Regions from separate parts of the Bacillus lumedeiriae genome, predicted to be linked through region 1. Evidence: riboswitches for the same ligand, from Rfam matches in the RefSeq annotation. Region 1 holds a riboswitch; the other holds the start of a gene.

The links. Region 1 has a riboswitch for glycine ahead of glyA (serine hydroxymethyltransferase). Riboswitches for the same ligand answer to the same signal wherever they lie in the genome.
Region 2: it holds a riboswitch for glycine, as region 1 does, so the genes downstream of both, gcvT (glycine cleavage system aminomethyltransferase GcvT) here and glyA (serine hydroxymethyltransferase) in region 1, are expected to answer to the same signal.

Annotation. Positions count from the first base shown of each region.
Region 1 is NZ_JAUIYO010000013.1:40,049-47,712, reverse strand. Features, by position in the region: gene QYG89_RS13580 (M24 family metallopeptidase) at 1-876, shown strand, start outside; gene QYG89_RS13575 (cupin domain-containing protein) at 1,012-1,425, shown strand; glycine riboswitch at 1,605-1,705, shown strand; glycine riboswitch at 1,706-1,800, shown strand; gene glyA (serine hydroxymethyltransferase) at 1,890-3,140, shown strand; gene QYG89_RS13565 (serine dehydratase beta chain) at 3,156-3,671, shown strand; gene sdaAA (L-serine ammonia-lyase, iron-sulfur-dependent, subunit alpha) at 3,671-4,552, shown strand; gene gcvT (glycine cleavage system aminomethyltransferase GcvT) at 4,567-5,676, shown strand; gene gcvPA (aminomethyl-transferring glycine dehydrogenase subunit GcvPA) at 5,705-7,057, shown strand; gene gcvPB (aminomethyl-transferring glycine dehydrogenase subunit GcvPB) at 7,050-7,664, shown strand, end outside.
Region 2 is NZ_JAUIYO010000001.1:260,724-268,387, reverse strand. Features, by position in the region: gene comGB (competence type IV pilus assembly protein ComGB) at 1-396, shown strand, start outside; gene comGC (competence type IV pilus major pilin ComGC) at 414-737, shown strand; gene comGD (competence type IV pilus minor pilin ComGD) at 727-1,188, shown strand; gene QYG89_RS01415 (type II secretion system protein) at 1,172-1,480, shown strand; gene comGF (competence type IV pilus minor pilin ComGF) at 1,491-1,892, shown strand; gene QYG89_RS01405 (hypothetical protein) at 1,892-2,272, shown strand; gene QYG89_RS01400 (YqzE family protein) at 2,341-2,511, shown strand; gene QYG89_RS01395 (YqhG family protein) at 2,690-3,478, opposite strand; gene QYG89_RS01390 (DEAD/DEAH box helicase) at 3,447-5,147, opposite strand; glycine riboswitch at 5,305-5,395, shown strand; glycine riboswitch at 5,399-5,480, shown strand; gene gcvT (glycine cleavage system aminomethyltransferase GcvT) at 5,579-6,679, shown strand; gene gcvPA (aminomethyl-transferring glycine dehydrogenase subunit GcvPA) at 6,702-7,664, shown strand, end outside.

The sequences.
Region 1 (7,664 bases):
GAATCAGGATTTGTTCGCGGACGACTAGGAGTGGAAGAGGACAATATGACTCTCAGCCTGCGGCGCCAAGTGCAGGACGCACTGCCAACAGCGGAACTTGTCGATGTTTCTCAGGCGGTTATGTCTCACCGTATGTTTAAGTCGGCAGAGGAAATTGAAGTGATTAAAAATGGGGCTCGCATTGCAGATATTGGAGGAGCGGCTATTGTGGAAGCGATCCGCGAAGGTGTGCCGGAATATGAAGTAGCTTTGCATGGAACAGAAGCGATGGTGCGTGAAATTGCCCGTACGTACCCTCATGCAGAACTTAGGGATACGTGGGTCTGGTTTCAATCCGGCATTAATACAGACGGAGCGCATAACTGGGCTACTTCCCGTAAACTGCAGCGCGGAGATATCCTAAGTCTGAACTGCTTCCCGATGATTGCTGGTTACTATACAGCTCTTGAGCGCACACTGTTCTTGGAAGATGTTTCTGAGCGTCATCTTGAACTCTGGGAGGTCAACTGTAAAGTACACAGACGCGGCCTTGAACTGATTAAGCCAGGTGCCAGATGTATGGATATTGCGGCTGAATTGAACGAGATCTACCGCGAGCATAATCTTTTAGCGAACCGTACGTTCGGCTATGGACATTCTTTTGGTGTGCTCAGCCATTACTACGGGCGGGAAGCTGGACTGGAACTTCGTGAGGATATCGAAACGGTACTAGAGCCAGGCATGGTTGTATCTATGGAGCCGATGATTATGATTCCAGAGGGAGAGCCGGGTGCAGGCGGTTACCGTGAGCATGACATTCTTGTGATTACTGAGAATGGGGTAGAGAATATTACTAAATTCCCATTCGGACCGGAGCATAACATTATTAAAAAGTAAGGTAAATCAACGTGTCAGACCTCACATCAACAATATACTCTACTGTAGAAGGAGTCCAATATACACAGTGTATTGGGGTGAGGTCAGACCTTTATGGGAATAGGTCTATCTATCAACTATTAAGAGGTGGAAAAATTGAGCCAAAAAACAATGAAACAAAGTGAAGTGGAACTTTTATGCAAAAAGCCAGGCATTCAATTAATTAAGGCAGGCACTTATACATTAAATGAAGTAGGAGAATTACGGGGCACGCCTGAACTAAAAGGACAAATTCTTGATTTGCCTCTTACAGATAAAAAAGATGTCTTAACATTAGGTTATTTTGCCCTGCAGCCTTCAGTAGATTATTCAGTAGAGTTTGATTTTGTTGAGGTTAAAATCGTGACAAAAGGAAAAATGATCGTGCGTGATGTAGAAGGAAACAAATATGTAGGCGAAGCAGGGGATGTTTTAATTTTTTCTCCGAAGACGACGGTTATTTTTGATGGAGAGAGTGACGGAGAAGCTGTTTACTTCAAAAATGTTGAGCCAAATCCTTCTTATTTGTAAAGTAGATCTTTTAGTGAGGTCAGAGAACAAGAAAATACGAAAATAAAAGTGAGCATTCAATGTGTACCGAAAGATCCTTACACAATTTTTCTGGCAGAGTATGGAAGTATATGCAAAAAGATTGACAGTTATATTCGTGTTAACTATTCTGAATATAATGAAAATTTAATAAAGTGCGGATGATTGTTGTAGGAGAGTGTGAAGTACATGCCACCGAAGGAGCAAGTTCCAAAAAGACCCTTGGAACCAATCTCTCAGGTAGATGAACTGCAACGGGACGCCACTCTGGAGAGAGCGTTGCTAAAACGCCACCAAAGGGGAAGACTCCATCGTAAATGGAGTTAAGCTCTCAGGTAAAAGGACAGAGAAGGGTAGAGAACATGAGATTACCCTTTTCTGTCCTTTTTGTGTACCCAAAAAAGCAGAAAAGGGAAGTCTAGACGACATTTCGAGGAGGAGTAAGAATGAGTTTGCAAAAAAATGATACAACGATTTTTGGAGCCATTGAGAAGGAAAAGCAGCGCCAGTATCACACATTAGAGTTGATCGCATCTGAAAACTTTGTCAGTGAGGACGTGTTAGAAGCAATGGGAAGCGTCATGACGAATAAATACGCAGAAGGCTACCCAGGGAAGCGTTATTATGGCGGCTGTGAGTATGTAGATGTTGCAGAACAGGCGGCGATCGATCGTGTAACAGAGCTGTTCGGAGCAAAGTACGCAAACGTCCAGCCTCATTCAGGTGCTCAGGCGAATCTCGCTGTTTTTTATGCTTTGTTGCAGCCAGGGGATAAAATTATGGGAATGAATTTATCACATGGCGGGCATTTAACTCATGGAAGTCCCGTCAGCATTTCTGGAAAGTGGTTTGACGTTGTCTCTTACGGAGTGAGAGAAGACAATCAGTTGATTGATTATGACGAGCTTGAGGAGATCGCCAAAAAAGAAAAACCAAAACTGATGATTGCAGGTACGAGTGCTTATCCAAGAACGATTGATTTTGCCCGTTTTAAAGAAATTGCTGATCAAGTGGGCGCGAAGTTAATGGTAGATATGGCGCATATTGCCGGGCTGGTAGCGGCTGGTCTTCATCCATCGCCTATCCCTTATGCAGATGTGGTGACGAGTACAACACATAAAACGTTAAGAGGACCACGCGGCGGCATTATTTTAACCAATCATGAAGAGATCATCAAAGCGATGAATAAATCTGTATTCCCAGGCATTCAAGGCGGCCCATTAATGCACATTATTGCGGCCAAGGCAGTGGCTTTCAAAGAGGCATTGCAGCCAGGGTTTAAACAATACGCCAAACAAGTGATTGAAAATGCTCAAACGCTTGGTGAGGCATTAAAGAAAGAGGGAGCCGAACTAGTCTCCGGCGGAACAGACAACCATATTGTGCTATTAGATGTACGTCCGTGGGGTCTGACAGGAAAAGAAGCGGAGAAGATACTTGAAGAATCCGGAATTACAGTCAATAAAAATACGATTCCATATGATCCGGAGAGTCCGTTTGTGACGAGCGGCATCCGTATGGGAACAGCCGCATTGACTACACGCGGAATGAAACAGGAAGAGATGGTACAAATTGCGAAAGTGATCGCAGCTGTTTTGGGGAGTAAGGGTGATCGGACCGTTTTAGAAGAGGCGAAGGAAATCACAAGAGCCATTTGTGAATCGTATCCATTGTTTCAACAACCAATCAATGTGTAAGAAAGGAGCACTTTCATGGAATTTCAAAGCTGCTTTGACATTATTGGACCAATCATGGTAGGGCCCTCTAGTTCTCACACAGCTGGTGTGGTATCTATTGGAAGATTTGTTTACGAGCTTTTAGAGGGATGCCCGGAGGAAGTGCACATTCTTTTTTACGATTCCTTCGCAGAAACATATCAGGGGCATGGGACAGATAAAGCATTGCTCGGCGGACTGCTTGGAATGGATACAGATGATCCGCACATTAGATATTCGATTGAACTAGCACATGAACGCGGGATGAACTGTACCTTCCAATTAGAAGAACATTGTCTCTATTTTGATCATCCGAATACAACGATTGTAACGGCTCGACGCGGCGCAGCGGTTGTCCGAGTTGGCGGAGCTTCTCTCGGGGGAGGCCTCTCTAAATTATTTATGATTGACGATGAAATGGTCGATATACGTTTGAGCACAAGCGATGACTTTTCAATCATTGTTGAAAAGTACCGTAAAAAGAAAAGGAAAGTACTTGTGAGGGGCGTATGATGGAAATTCAGTCAATGAAAGAACTCATTGAAGTGTGTGAACGGGAACAGAAAACGATTGGCGAAATCATGCTGATAATGGAAGAGGAAAAGTCGGGAAGAGATCAAGAAACGATTCTTCGCATGATGGAAGAACGGTTAATCAAAATGAAGGAAGCAGTAGACAGCGGCACGAAAGATGCTTCTGCTGCTCCGAGTGGTATTTCTGGCGGCGATGCGGTGAAGATGGGGGATTATGTACGTTCAGGAAAAGCACTGACCGGTCATTATATAAGCGATGCGATGACATTCTCCATGGCTACTTCTGAAAGCAATGCACGCATGGGAGTGATTGTAGCAACTCCGACGGCTGGTGCAGCAGGCATTTTGCCCGGCGTATTGTTCTCTCTTCATAAAAATGATGGCACGCCCTATCACCAGTTAGTAATGGGACTATTTACAGCGAGTATGCTTGGTTATGTCATTGCTAACCGTTCATTTATTTCAGGAGCTGCCGGGGGATGTCAGGCAGAGGTTGGTTCTGCCACTGCCATGGCCGCCGGAACAATTGCTGAATTAAAAGGAGGAACACCGCAGCAAGCGATTCATGCCACAGCGATCGCTTTAAAATCGCTTTTAGGATTAGTGTGTGATCCTGTTGCAGGACTTGTTGAAGTTCCTTGTATTAAACGAAATGTGATTGGCACGTCGATTGCTTTTGCAGCTGCGGATTTAGCGCTTGCCGGTATTGAAAGCCGCATTCCGTGTGATGAAGTCATCGGAGCGATGTACAAAGTGGGCAAGGAGATGCCAAGAACTTTGAGAGAAACCGCACTTGGCGGCCTGGCAATGACTGAAACTGGCCAAAAAGTAAAAGAAGAATTATTTTGCCGAAAATCTTAATCGGGGGTGTATAAATGAGTACAAAAACGGTATTGAAGCGAACACCACTTTTCGATGTATATAAAAAATATGGCGCAAAGGTCATTGATTTTGGCGGCTGGGAGCTGCCGGTGCAGTTTTCAAGCATTTTGGAAGAACATGAAGCGGTGCGAAAGGCAGCCGGACTTTTTGATGTTTCTCACATGGGAGAAGTGCTCGTGGAAGGAAAAGATGCCGAGAGTTATCTCAATCATCTTGTGACGAATGATGTGACGAAGATTGGACTGAATCAAGCACAGTATACAGCGATGTGTTATCCCGGTGGCGGAACGGTTGATGATTTATTAGTGTACAAGTTAGCGGATGAAACATATTTACTCGTCATCAACGCTGCTAACATTGAAAAAGATGTGGAGTGGATGAAGCAGCATGTAAAAGGCAGCGTAACGATCGAAAATAGATCGAGTGATATCGCACAGGTGGCGATCCAAGGCCCGAAAGCGGAGAGTATTTTACAAAAGCTCACAGACACCGATTTATCAGACATTCGCTTTTTTCACTTTGCGCAGCATGTGAATGTAGATGGTATTACAGAAGTGCTCGTTTCTCGTACGGGTTATACCGGAGAGGACGGTTTTGAACTTTATTTGGCAGCACATCAAGCGAAAGAACTGTGGGAGAAACTGCTGGAAGCAGGAAGAGAAGACGGGTTAAAACCATGCGGACTTGGTGCGCGGGATACCCTTCGCTTTGAAGCACGTCTAGTGTTATATGGGCAAGAGCTTACAAATGAAATTAGCCCGCTTGAAGCAGGAATCGGTTTTGCTGTTAAAACGAATAAAGAAAGTGATTTTATCGGTAAAGCTGCTCTTACAGTCCAAAAAGAAGAAGGACTGCAGCGGAAATTGGCAGGAATTGAAGTGATAGGACGAGGGATTCCTCGTCATGGATACAAAGTATTTTCTGGAGACGAAGAAATTGGCTTTATTACTTCTGGAACACGTTCACCGTCATTGCAGAAAAACTTAGGATTGGCATTGATATCGGCAGAATATGCTGAGCCAGGGACGGAGCTGCAAGTTGAAATCCGTAATAAAAAGATTGATGCTGTTGTTGTTAAAGCACCGTTTTATAAAAGAGGCTGAAAATATGTGAGCGAAAGGGATGAATAGGATGACAACGACTTATCGATATCTTCCAGATACAAAACAAGATCAAGAGGAAATGCTGGATTTTTTAAATATTTCTTCAGTAGATGAATTATTTGAAGATATACCGCCTGACATTCGTTTAGATAGTGCGCTGAATATCCCGGATGCTGTTCCTGAATCCCTTCTTGTGAAAAAGATGCACCAGCTTGCTTCAAAAAATAAAGATGCGAATCAATACCCAACTTTTTTGGGGGCAGGCACGTACGATCATTACATTCCAAGTGTCGTGAATCATATGATTTCCCGTTCTGAATTTTATACAGCTTATACACCGTACCAGCCGGAAATAAGCCAAGGGGAGTTACAAGCCATTTTTGAATTTCAAACGATGGTTTGTGAGCTGACGGGCATGGATGTAGCTAACTCTTCTATGTATGACGGCTTCACCGCTCTCGCAGAAGCGGCATCACTTGCCGCTGCCTCTACGCGCCGTTCGAAGGTGCTTGTATCGAAGGGGGTTCATCCTGAATCACGTGCCATCTTACATACAGTGGCTGCTGGTCCGGGATACGCCGTGGAAGAAGTGGATCTTACGGCTGACTGTACGGATTTAGAAAAGCTGCAAGAACAAATAGATAAAGAGACGGCTGCTGTTATTGTTCAATACCCGAACTTCTTCGGCTCGATTGAAGATTTAGCAGAGATAAAGAAAATCGCTGATACAAAAGGAGCTCTTTTTATTGTTAGTGCCAATCCCCTTTCACTTGCCCTCCTGCAGGCGCCAGGTAAACTTGGGGCAGATATTGTGATTGGAGATATGCAGTCGTTAGGCATCCCAATGGCTTTTGGCGGTCCACACTGTGGTTACTTCGCGGTGAGTAAAAAGTTTATGCGTAAAGTGCCGGGCCGCATTGTCGGACAAACGATCGATGAGCAGGGGAAACGGGGATTTGTGTTGACACTGCAAGCCCGTGAGCAGCATATTCGACGGGATAAAGCCTTATCCAATATTTGCTCTAACCAGGCATTGAATGCTCTTGCTTCAGCGATTTGTATGTCAGCTCTTGGAAAGCAGGGCATTCGTCATATGGCACAGCTCAATGTAGAAAAGGCTGATTACATGGCTAAACGTCTACAAGAAAAAGGATTTATTATTATCAATCAAGCACCTTTCTTCAATGAATTTGTTGTGGAGCTTCCTTGTTCAGTGAAGGAAGTGAATGACAAGCTTCTTGCAGAGGGAATCATTGGCGGATTTGATTTAGGAAGTGATTATGGCTGTGACCATCACATGCTCATTGCCGTAACAGAACAACGGACGAAAGAAGAAATCGATCAATTTATCGACGTATTGGAGGCGAGTGTACATGGTTGAATATAATGATCTCATCTTTGAAATTAGTCGTCCAGGACGCATCGGTTCAAGTCTTCCGGACAGTGATGTAAACAAAGTTGATCTCAATGATAAATTTCCGAAGCATTTGATTCGAGATACTCCAGCAGAGCTTCCCGAAGTATCAGAGCTTCAGCTCGTACGCCACTATACAGCGCTTTCTAATAAAAACCATGGCATCGATAATGGCTTCTATCCGCTTGGTTCCTGTACGATGAAATACAATCCGAAAGTGAATGAAGATGTAGCGCGCTTTGAAGGTTTCAGCCGCATTCACCCCTATCAGCCAGCTGAAACGGTGCAGGGAGCACTAGAGCTTTTATATAAACTGCAGGAAGAGTTAGCTGAAATCACAGGCATGGATGCTGTGACTCTGCAGCCTTCAGCGGGAGCACAAGGGGAATGGACAGGATTGATGATGGTGAAAGCCTATCTTGAACAAAAAGGGGAAACGAGATCGAAGGTGCTTGTTCCTGACTCCGCGCACGGTACAAATCCCGCAAGTGCCACGGTCGCAGGATTTAAAACAGTAACCATTCCATCAAATGAAAATGGATTAGTGGATTTAGAAGAGTTAAAGAAGCATGTA
Region 2 (7,664 bases), on a different contig from region 1:
TTTGCTAAAGAAGTTGCTTATTTATTGCAAAGCGGCTTTGCTGTTAATGAAATTCTGCTTATTTTACAGGAGCAGACGATGCATCCAATGTTGCAACATATCGCTATAGAGATTAATTATCGGTTAGTTACCGGTCAGTCGTTTGCGGAAGCGGCGGAACAGATGCCTTGTTTCGTCTCCCAGCTTCCCCGTATTCTTCGTCATGGTGAAATGAATGGACGGCTCGCTCAGGAATTGCTCATATTCAGCCAATTTTGTGAGGTGCTCATTGAAAAAAAGATAAAGAGAGGATTAGCGATCCTGCAGCCTGCTATCTTTTTATTTGTTGGTCTTGTTGTCGTTTCTATTTATTTGTCTGTGATGGTGCCGATGTTCCAAATGGTCGGTTCAATTTAAAGATGGAGGATCTATTCATGAAGAAAAAAAGGATGAGAAACAATCAATTAGGATTTACTTTAATTGAAATGATGATCGTTCTGCTAGTCATTTCGGTTTTACTATTCGTTGCTATTCCGAACGTGGCAAAACAAAGCAATAATATTAATGAGAAAGGCTGTACAGCGTTTAAACAAATGGTACAAGGGCAGGTGCAGGCTTATCGAATCGATTTAAAGAAATACCCCGCTTCCATTGCAGACATGATTGATAAAGGTTATTTGAGAGAGGGTGAGAAAGATTGTCCGAATGGAGATGAATTAAAGATTGGAGCAGATGGAGAAGTATCGATTGTTAAATAAGTTGGCTGTATCAATAAAGAAGGAAAAGGGTTTTACTATCATTGAGACGATAATCGTTCTTATGGTTATACTCGTTTTGTTATCCGCAGCTGTACTGCCATTTCCTAAGCTTGCTGCTAACTTTGAAAAAGAGAAATTTCTTAATCAGCTGCAAGCGGATCTTTTTTTAGCGCAGTCATATGCGGCAGCGAAGCAGGAGGTAGTAGAGGTTAGATTTATTCGTGCTAATAATTGCTATGTTATACGATCGGCTGCTCTCTTTTCGGACATGGCTATTCAAAGGGAATTGCCCGATACGATGCAATATGCCGAGAGCTCATTGGCGAATCTGTCTTTTTTGCCCAACGGAAACACGACCAGTTTTGGGACGGTTCGCTTTAAGTATCGGGATCGGTTGATTTCTGTAGTTTTTCAAATTGGCAAGGGGAGATTTTATGTTAAAGAAGAATGAAAAAGGGTTTACACTGGCAGAAAGTCTGCTTTCGCTTATGATCATGGCTATGCTGGCCGCTTTTATATTGCCGTTTATGGTGCAGATGACGAGCCAGTCAAAAGCATTGTGGGATAAACAAAGAGGGATGAGAATTCTTTATGAAGAGGGAGAGAAAAGGTGGAATGAAAGAAGAGATTTTCACGTTGTCTATAATGAAGCAGGAGAAATGTATGATATTTCCTGGGAAACAACGAAAGCAGCTGCTTGTTTGGAAGTGTCCCAACAAGAGATCTGTATTAAAGAACAGTGAAGGATTTACGATGATAGAATCTTTGCTTGTTTTATTCATATTTATAGGGATTGCTGCTCTATTTCCTCTTGCCTATGGGGCAGTCTATCGAACAGAAGAGAAGCTTGATCCAGAAAGAAAAGCAGAGTGGGAGCTGTTTGTGCTTCAGCTTAGAAAGGAACTGTATTTATCCCGCACGTTGTCCATAGCTGAAGACGAGTTAACAATTGTCCATGATAGTGATACGATTACACTCCAAATATTCAATGAAGGCATTCGAAGACGGGTCAATGGAAAAGGTCATGAAATGATTCTGCAGGAAGTTTCTTTTTTTCAATTCTACCCATGCAGTTCTTCTCTATGTGTCGAGGCAGCTTTTAAAAATGGTGAAAAAGAACAAGCAAAGTTCCACATTTTCAACGGAGGGACATGATGAAATGTTTCATAGATAATGAGAAAGGGATCCTGCTGCCCTACACATTGCTGCTTTTTGTCATCGTTTGTACAGCTGCTATTTTTGGAACAAGTATCTTCGTCAGTAAGCAGCAGACGGCTTTATTCTTAACGGACTATTACGAAACGAAAGTAATGGAGTTAATGACACTTCAACATGCTGTATGGCTTTTAGAAAGTGAAGAAGCCATTTCAGGCACATACCGTACAAACCGTGGGGAAGTGATTTATGCATCCGCACCGAATAAAGGAGAAGACGTAGTCGTTATTCATTTAAAAACGATAAAAACAGACACCCGGTTTTCATCTAGAATTATTTATCATTTGAATGAACGCCGGATCATTCAATGGTTTGAATAACAAGGGGACTGCTGTTTAAAATGAGGGGAAATTGGAAAAACTGACATCGACCATGGGAGGCGATGTTAATGAATGAATATGTAAAATACTTTATGGGGGCTTTTTTTGGTTACTTAAATGAGCCCAAACGAGTAAGAAAAGAAAAACGCCGGCAGAAACAGGCCGGGCGCCCTGCTTTCTCTGCTAGATGGTTCGGCCTGCTTCCTTGGGCGCTGCGCCAGTTATTTCATAAAAAGTGACGGGCAGCGCTATTTACATATGAATGAAGCGGTTCTCATTTATTCCACATTAACCGGCAGTAAGCCCCCGTCTCAAGGCTTTAGGTTGTTTCTAAAAAGCATAGGCGGGGAGAAACGCCCGATCCGTTCAACTAACCACCAGCGGGTAAAGAAAATTCCCAGCTACGGAAGTTGCACTTTATCCGCTGGAAGGATGCAGGTAAATGAGGCCGCCGTTAATCGTATCTACATAAATTCTTGGCGAATATTGTTTTTCAAGTGCCGCTTTTTCAATAAAGTAAGCCTCGGGCTTTTTCTCCTCGTTTTCATAAAAGTCATCAAGTAAAGTTAAATCTTCGTTCCACTTCATTCGCGCTTTTACAGCCCAATCATGGTTTTCGTTTTCAATTTGAGAAGTTAAAAAACGCTGCAGCCGCTTAACGCCGCTTGTAGGTTTGATTAAAGGAGTAATGGTAAAAGAATAATCGGGAATTTTTGATACTAAAGATTTGTAGCTCAGTTGACCCATAAAGTCTTCTTGAATCACGCCATTAATTAAATTAAGACCGAATGAATGAAACATATCTTTTTTGCGATTAGCCTCATAAGAAACTTTCATATTGACTAACAGCCAGGGGTGAAGAGCCTGCCGGCTGTCCGTTGTTTTTTGTTCGTAAAGACGGATAAAACTAGTATGCTGCTTGGCAGATTGGAAAATTTGCTGCAATCGCGGAGTGCCAAAATGAACGCTTTCTCCTTTCAGCTCCTTAGGGGCTTTCGACTGCTCGGTAATAAGGGTTAATGAAAGCGGTTCGCCCTTCATTCCTGTTTTTTCAGCATAATGCCAGTAAAATGGCCGGTTCATCAGCTCTTTATCCAGCTCAGGGGTTAGTTTGACAGTGAGTGAACCTTCTGTTTCTTCTAAAAAGGTACATTCAGCCGCTTTAAAATAAGTGTTAAGAAATAGATGAATTTCGTTTTTCAGCAAATGCGTCCTCTCCTTTTTTCCATTCGTTTGCGAGTTCAATAGCTGCCTCGAGATTTTTCATCTTCACTTGTAATTCACCTTCTGTTTTTGAATGCTGAAAAATATCAGTTAAGTGTTCTTGCATATTAGGAATTTCCATCCTCTCTAAAATGTCATCAAGCTGCCCGACTGCTTGTTCAAATAAATGAATTTTTTCATAGAGAAGCTGGAGAATTCTGTCTTCAATCGTATCTTCAATGCTGAAATTGTAAATATGTACATCCTCAGATTGTCCAAAACGGTGAACACGGCCAATCCTTTGTTCAAGCCGCATAGGATTCCATGGAAGATCAAAGTTGATTAAATGATGGCAAAACTGCAAATTCAGCCCTTCGCCGCCGGCCTCAGTTGCAATTAAGACCTGGGCGTGCTGCTGAAACAGCTGTTTCATCCAATCTTTTTTTCCGCGCTTAAAGCCGCCGCGAAAGGGAACAGATGAAATGCCATGTTGTTTAAAAAACCATTGTAAATATAGCTGGGTGGCCCGGTATTCCGTGAAAATAATGACTTTGTCGTCGATCGAATGAACGAGTTCTAATGCTTTTTGCGCTTTTGAATTTTGCGCAATGTTTTGGATATGAGATAACACCTCTTGAAAACTTTCCGGAAAGGCAAGTTCGTTTCCGTATAATTTCTTTGCCATATTTTTCAACGTGAAAAAGACGGCTTCTTTGCTGCTGCAAGCTTCTCTCTGCAAGGTGAGTAACGACAAGGCAGAGCTGATCTCCTGAGGCTGGCTGCGGACAAACTGTTGAAGTGTGTCGTAAAGCGCACGCTCCTCATCCGTGAATGTTACTTTGATGGATTCCACTTTTCTAGCCGTCCACTCTACCCCTGTGTCCTGACGGCGGTTGCGGATCATCACTTTATTCATCAGCTTCATTAAATGCTGGTGGTTTTGTACTTGCCGGTCTCCTTTTTTAAATTGATCGGTAAATTGTCCTTCGCTTCCTAGATGACCAGGCTTCAACAGTGAAACGAGATGAAACATTTCATCCAATCGATTTTGAATAGGCGTCGCTGTCAGGAGCAGACAAAACTTCTTTTTTAAATGGCGGACAAACTGATAGTTTTTTGTTTTATGATTTTTTAATTTATGAGCTTCATCAATAATGACTAAATCGTAGTCTTGTTCATAAATTTTTTCTTTGTGAGGACTTCGTTTCGCTGTATCAATGGAAGAGATGACAATATCATATTGATCCCAGGCATAAAACTTTTTCTGGGCCACGGCTGGAATATAAAACTTGGTGTTCAATTCATCAGCCCATTGTGAAACGAGGGAAGCGGGAGCTAAGATCAATACTTTTTTTACGAGACCCCGTATTAAATATTCTTTTAATACGAGTCCTGCCTCGATCGTTTTCCCAAGTCCTACTTCATCGGCTAAAATGGCTTTTCCATTCATTTCCTCGATGACTTTTCTTGCCGCTTCAAGCTGATGGGGAAGAGGAGTGAGACCTGGCAAAAACTTAGGGGCTAACAATCCTTCAAAATTCGACACCATCATTCGTGTTTCCATTTTTACAGTTGATTGAAAAAGCGACCAGCTTCCCCACGGTCCATCTTGTTCAATTCTTTTCTCTAACTCTTCTTCCCATGCGTGGTTAAAGTGTATATCTACGTTCATTTTAAAAACTCCTTTATAAAATGTATTGCCGAAACCTCACCTTTAATGGTAGGATGTAAAGGAACTAAATATTATGTCATTTTGCAAAAAACGAACATTATTGATTGTTTCTAATCAGGTGTTCATAGTATACCCATTTATTAATTAAATATAGCGAATGAAGGCAAGGGGAGAGACTGTTTATACAGCGCCGAAGGAGCAAACAAACTTTTTGTGAATCTCTCAGGCAAAAGAACTCTTGCTGGACGCATCTCTGGAGAGTGTTTCGTCATCGAAACCACCAAAGAAGACAGCCCATTTGATGGGGGTAAACTTTCAGGTTCAAGGACAGAGGACAACTTTTATAAGCTGTTCTCTGTCCTTTTTTATATTCAGAACGGATGGAACCGCAAAATGACGATGAAACAATAAGCATTGAAAGGGGCAGGAGAATGGGAGAACTAAAGCGTACGCCGCTGTTTGAACTGTATAAACAATATGGGGCAAAAACCATTGATTTTGGTGGATGGGAGCTCCCTGTTCAGTTTTCAAGTATTAAAGAGGAGCATGAAGCTGTCCGGACGAAGGCTGGTCTTTTTGATGTATCCCACATGGGAGAGATTACAGTCAAGGGAAAAGACGCCTTAGCTTTCTTGCAAAAAATGATGACGAATGACTTGTCAAAGCTGCAGCCCGACCGTGCCATGTATACAATTATGTGCAATGAACAAGGAGGTACGATCGATGACTTGCTCGTCTACATGCTGGCTGAAGAAGACTACCTGCTTGTCGTGAATGCCGCAAATACCGAGAAGGATTTCCAGTGGCTGAAAGAGCATGGGACAGGAGAAGTGCAAATAAACAATGTATCGCAGGATTGGGCGCAGCTTGCCATTCAAGGACCGGCTGCTGAAAGCATTCTTCAAAAGCTTGTAGCCGGTGTTGACTTACAAGACATCAAGTCATTTGCATTTCGCCAGCATGTCAGCATCAATGGTGCACATGCTCTAGTGTCACGGACTGGATACACAGGAGAAGATGGTTTTGAGATTTATAGTCAAAGCGGCGATGCAGGGAAGATATGGAAGGATCTATTAGAAGCGGGCGAAGAGGAAGGCTTAGTTCCATGCGGCCTGGGTGCACGTGATACATTGCGTTTTGAAGCGAATCTGGCATTATATGGTCAGGAACTGTCAGAAGATATATCGCCAATTGAAGCGGGCCTTGGCTTTGCTGTTAAAACAAATAAAGAAGAATTTATCGGACTCACAGCTTTAAAAGAGCAGAAGGAAAATGGCTCTAAGCGGAAGCTGATTGGTCTTGAAATGATTGATAGGGGGATCCCGCGTCATGGCTATCCCGTTTTTTCAGGAGAAGAAGCGGCAGGTCACGTAACGACGGGTACGCAATCACCGACATTAAAGAAAAATATTGGTCTTGCATTAGTCAAAGCCGAGCTGGCTGTACCAGACCAGGAATTGTTCGTAGAGATCCGGGGTAAAAAACTAGCAGCAAAAACAGTGAAACCGCCATTTTATAAACGTTCAAAATAAGAGGAGAGAAGGGGGAAAAGTTATGAAACATCGTTATTTGCCAATGACTGAATCTGATAAGAAAGAGATGCTTTCGGCAGTTGGTGTTCAAACAATTGATGAATTATTTGCAGACATCCCTGAACAAGTACGTTTCCAAGGGTTGTACGATATCAAGGAAGCAAAATCGGAACCGGCTTTGAAAAAAGAATTGAGTGCAATGGCTGCCAAAAATGCGAATGCAAAACAATATGCTTCCTTTTTAGGGGCAGGCGTATATGATCATTACACACCGTCCATTGTGGACCACGTCATTTCCCGTTCTGAATTTTATACAGCTTATACACCGTACCAGCCAGAAATTTCTCAAGGGGAGCTGCAAGCCATTTTTGAATTCCAAACGATGATTTGTGAATTGACAGGTATGGATGTAGCCAACTCCTCGATGTATGATGGAGGTACAGCTTTAGCAGAAGCGGCGATGCTTAGCGCGGCTCAAACGAAAAAGAAGAAAGTACTCGTATCAGAAACGGTTCATCCTGAATCGCGTGACGTATTAAAAACGTATGCGAAAGGACAGGGCATTGAAGTGATCGAAGTACCTCATATGAATGGTGTAACAGATATTGATCAATTAAATCAGCTTGTAGACAGCGACACAGCGGGGGTTATTGTTCAATATCCGAACTTTTTCGGCGCCGTTGAACCACTTGCAGAAGTAGAAAAAGCGGCTCACGGACAAAAAGCGATGTTTGTTGTCTCTTCTAATCCGCTTTCTCTAGGTGCGTTGACACCTCCTGGAAAGTTTGGAGCAGATATTGTGATTGGTGATGCACAGCCATTCGGTATTCCAGCTCAATTCGGCGGACCACATTGTGGATACTTTGCCGTAACGAAAAAGCTGATGCGTAAAGTGCCGGGCCGTCTTGTTGGCCAGACACATGATGATGAAGGCCGCCGCGGATTTGTGCTGACACTGCAGGCGCGTGAGCAGCATATTCGCCGT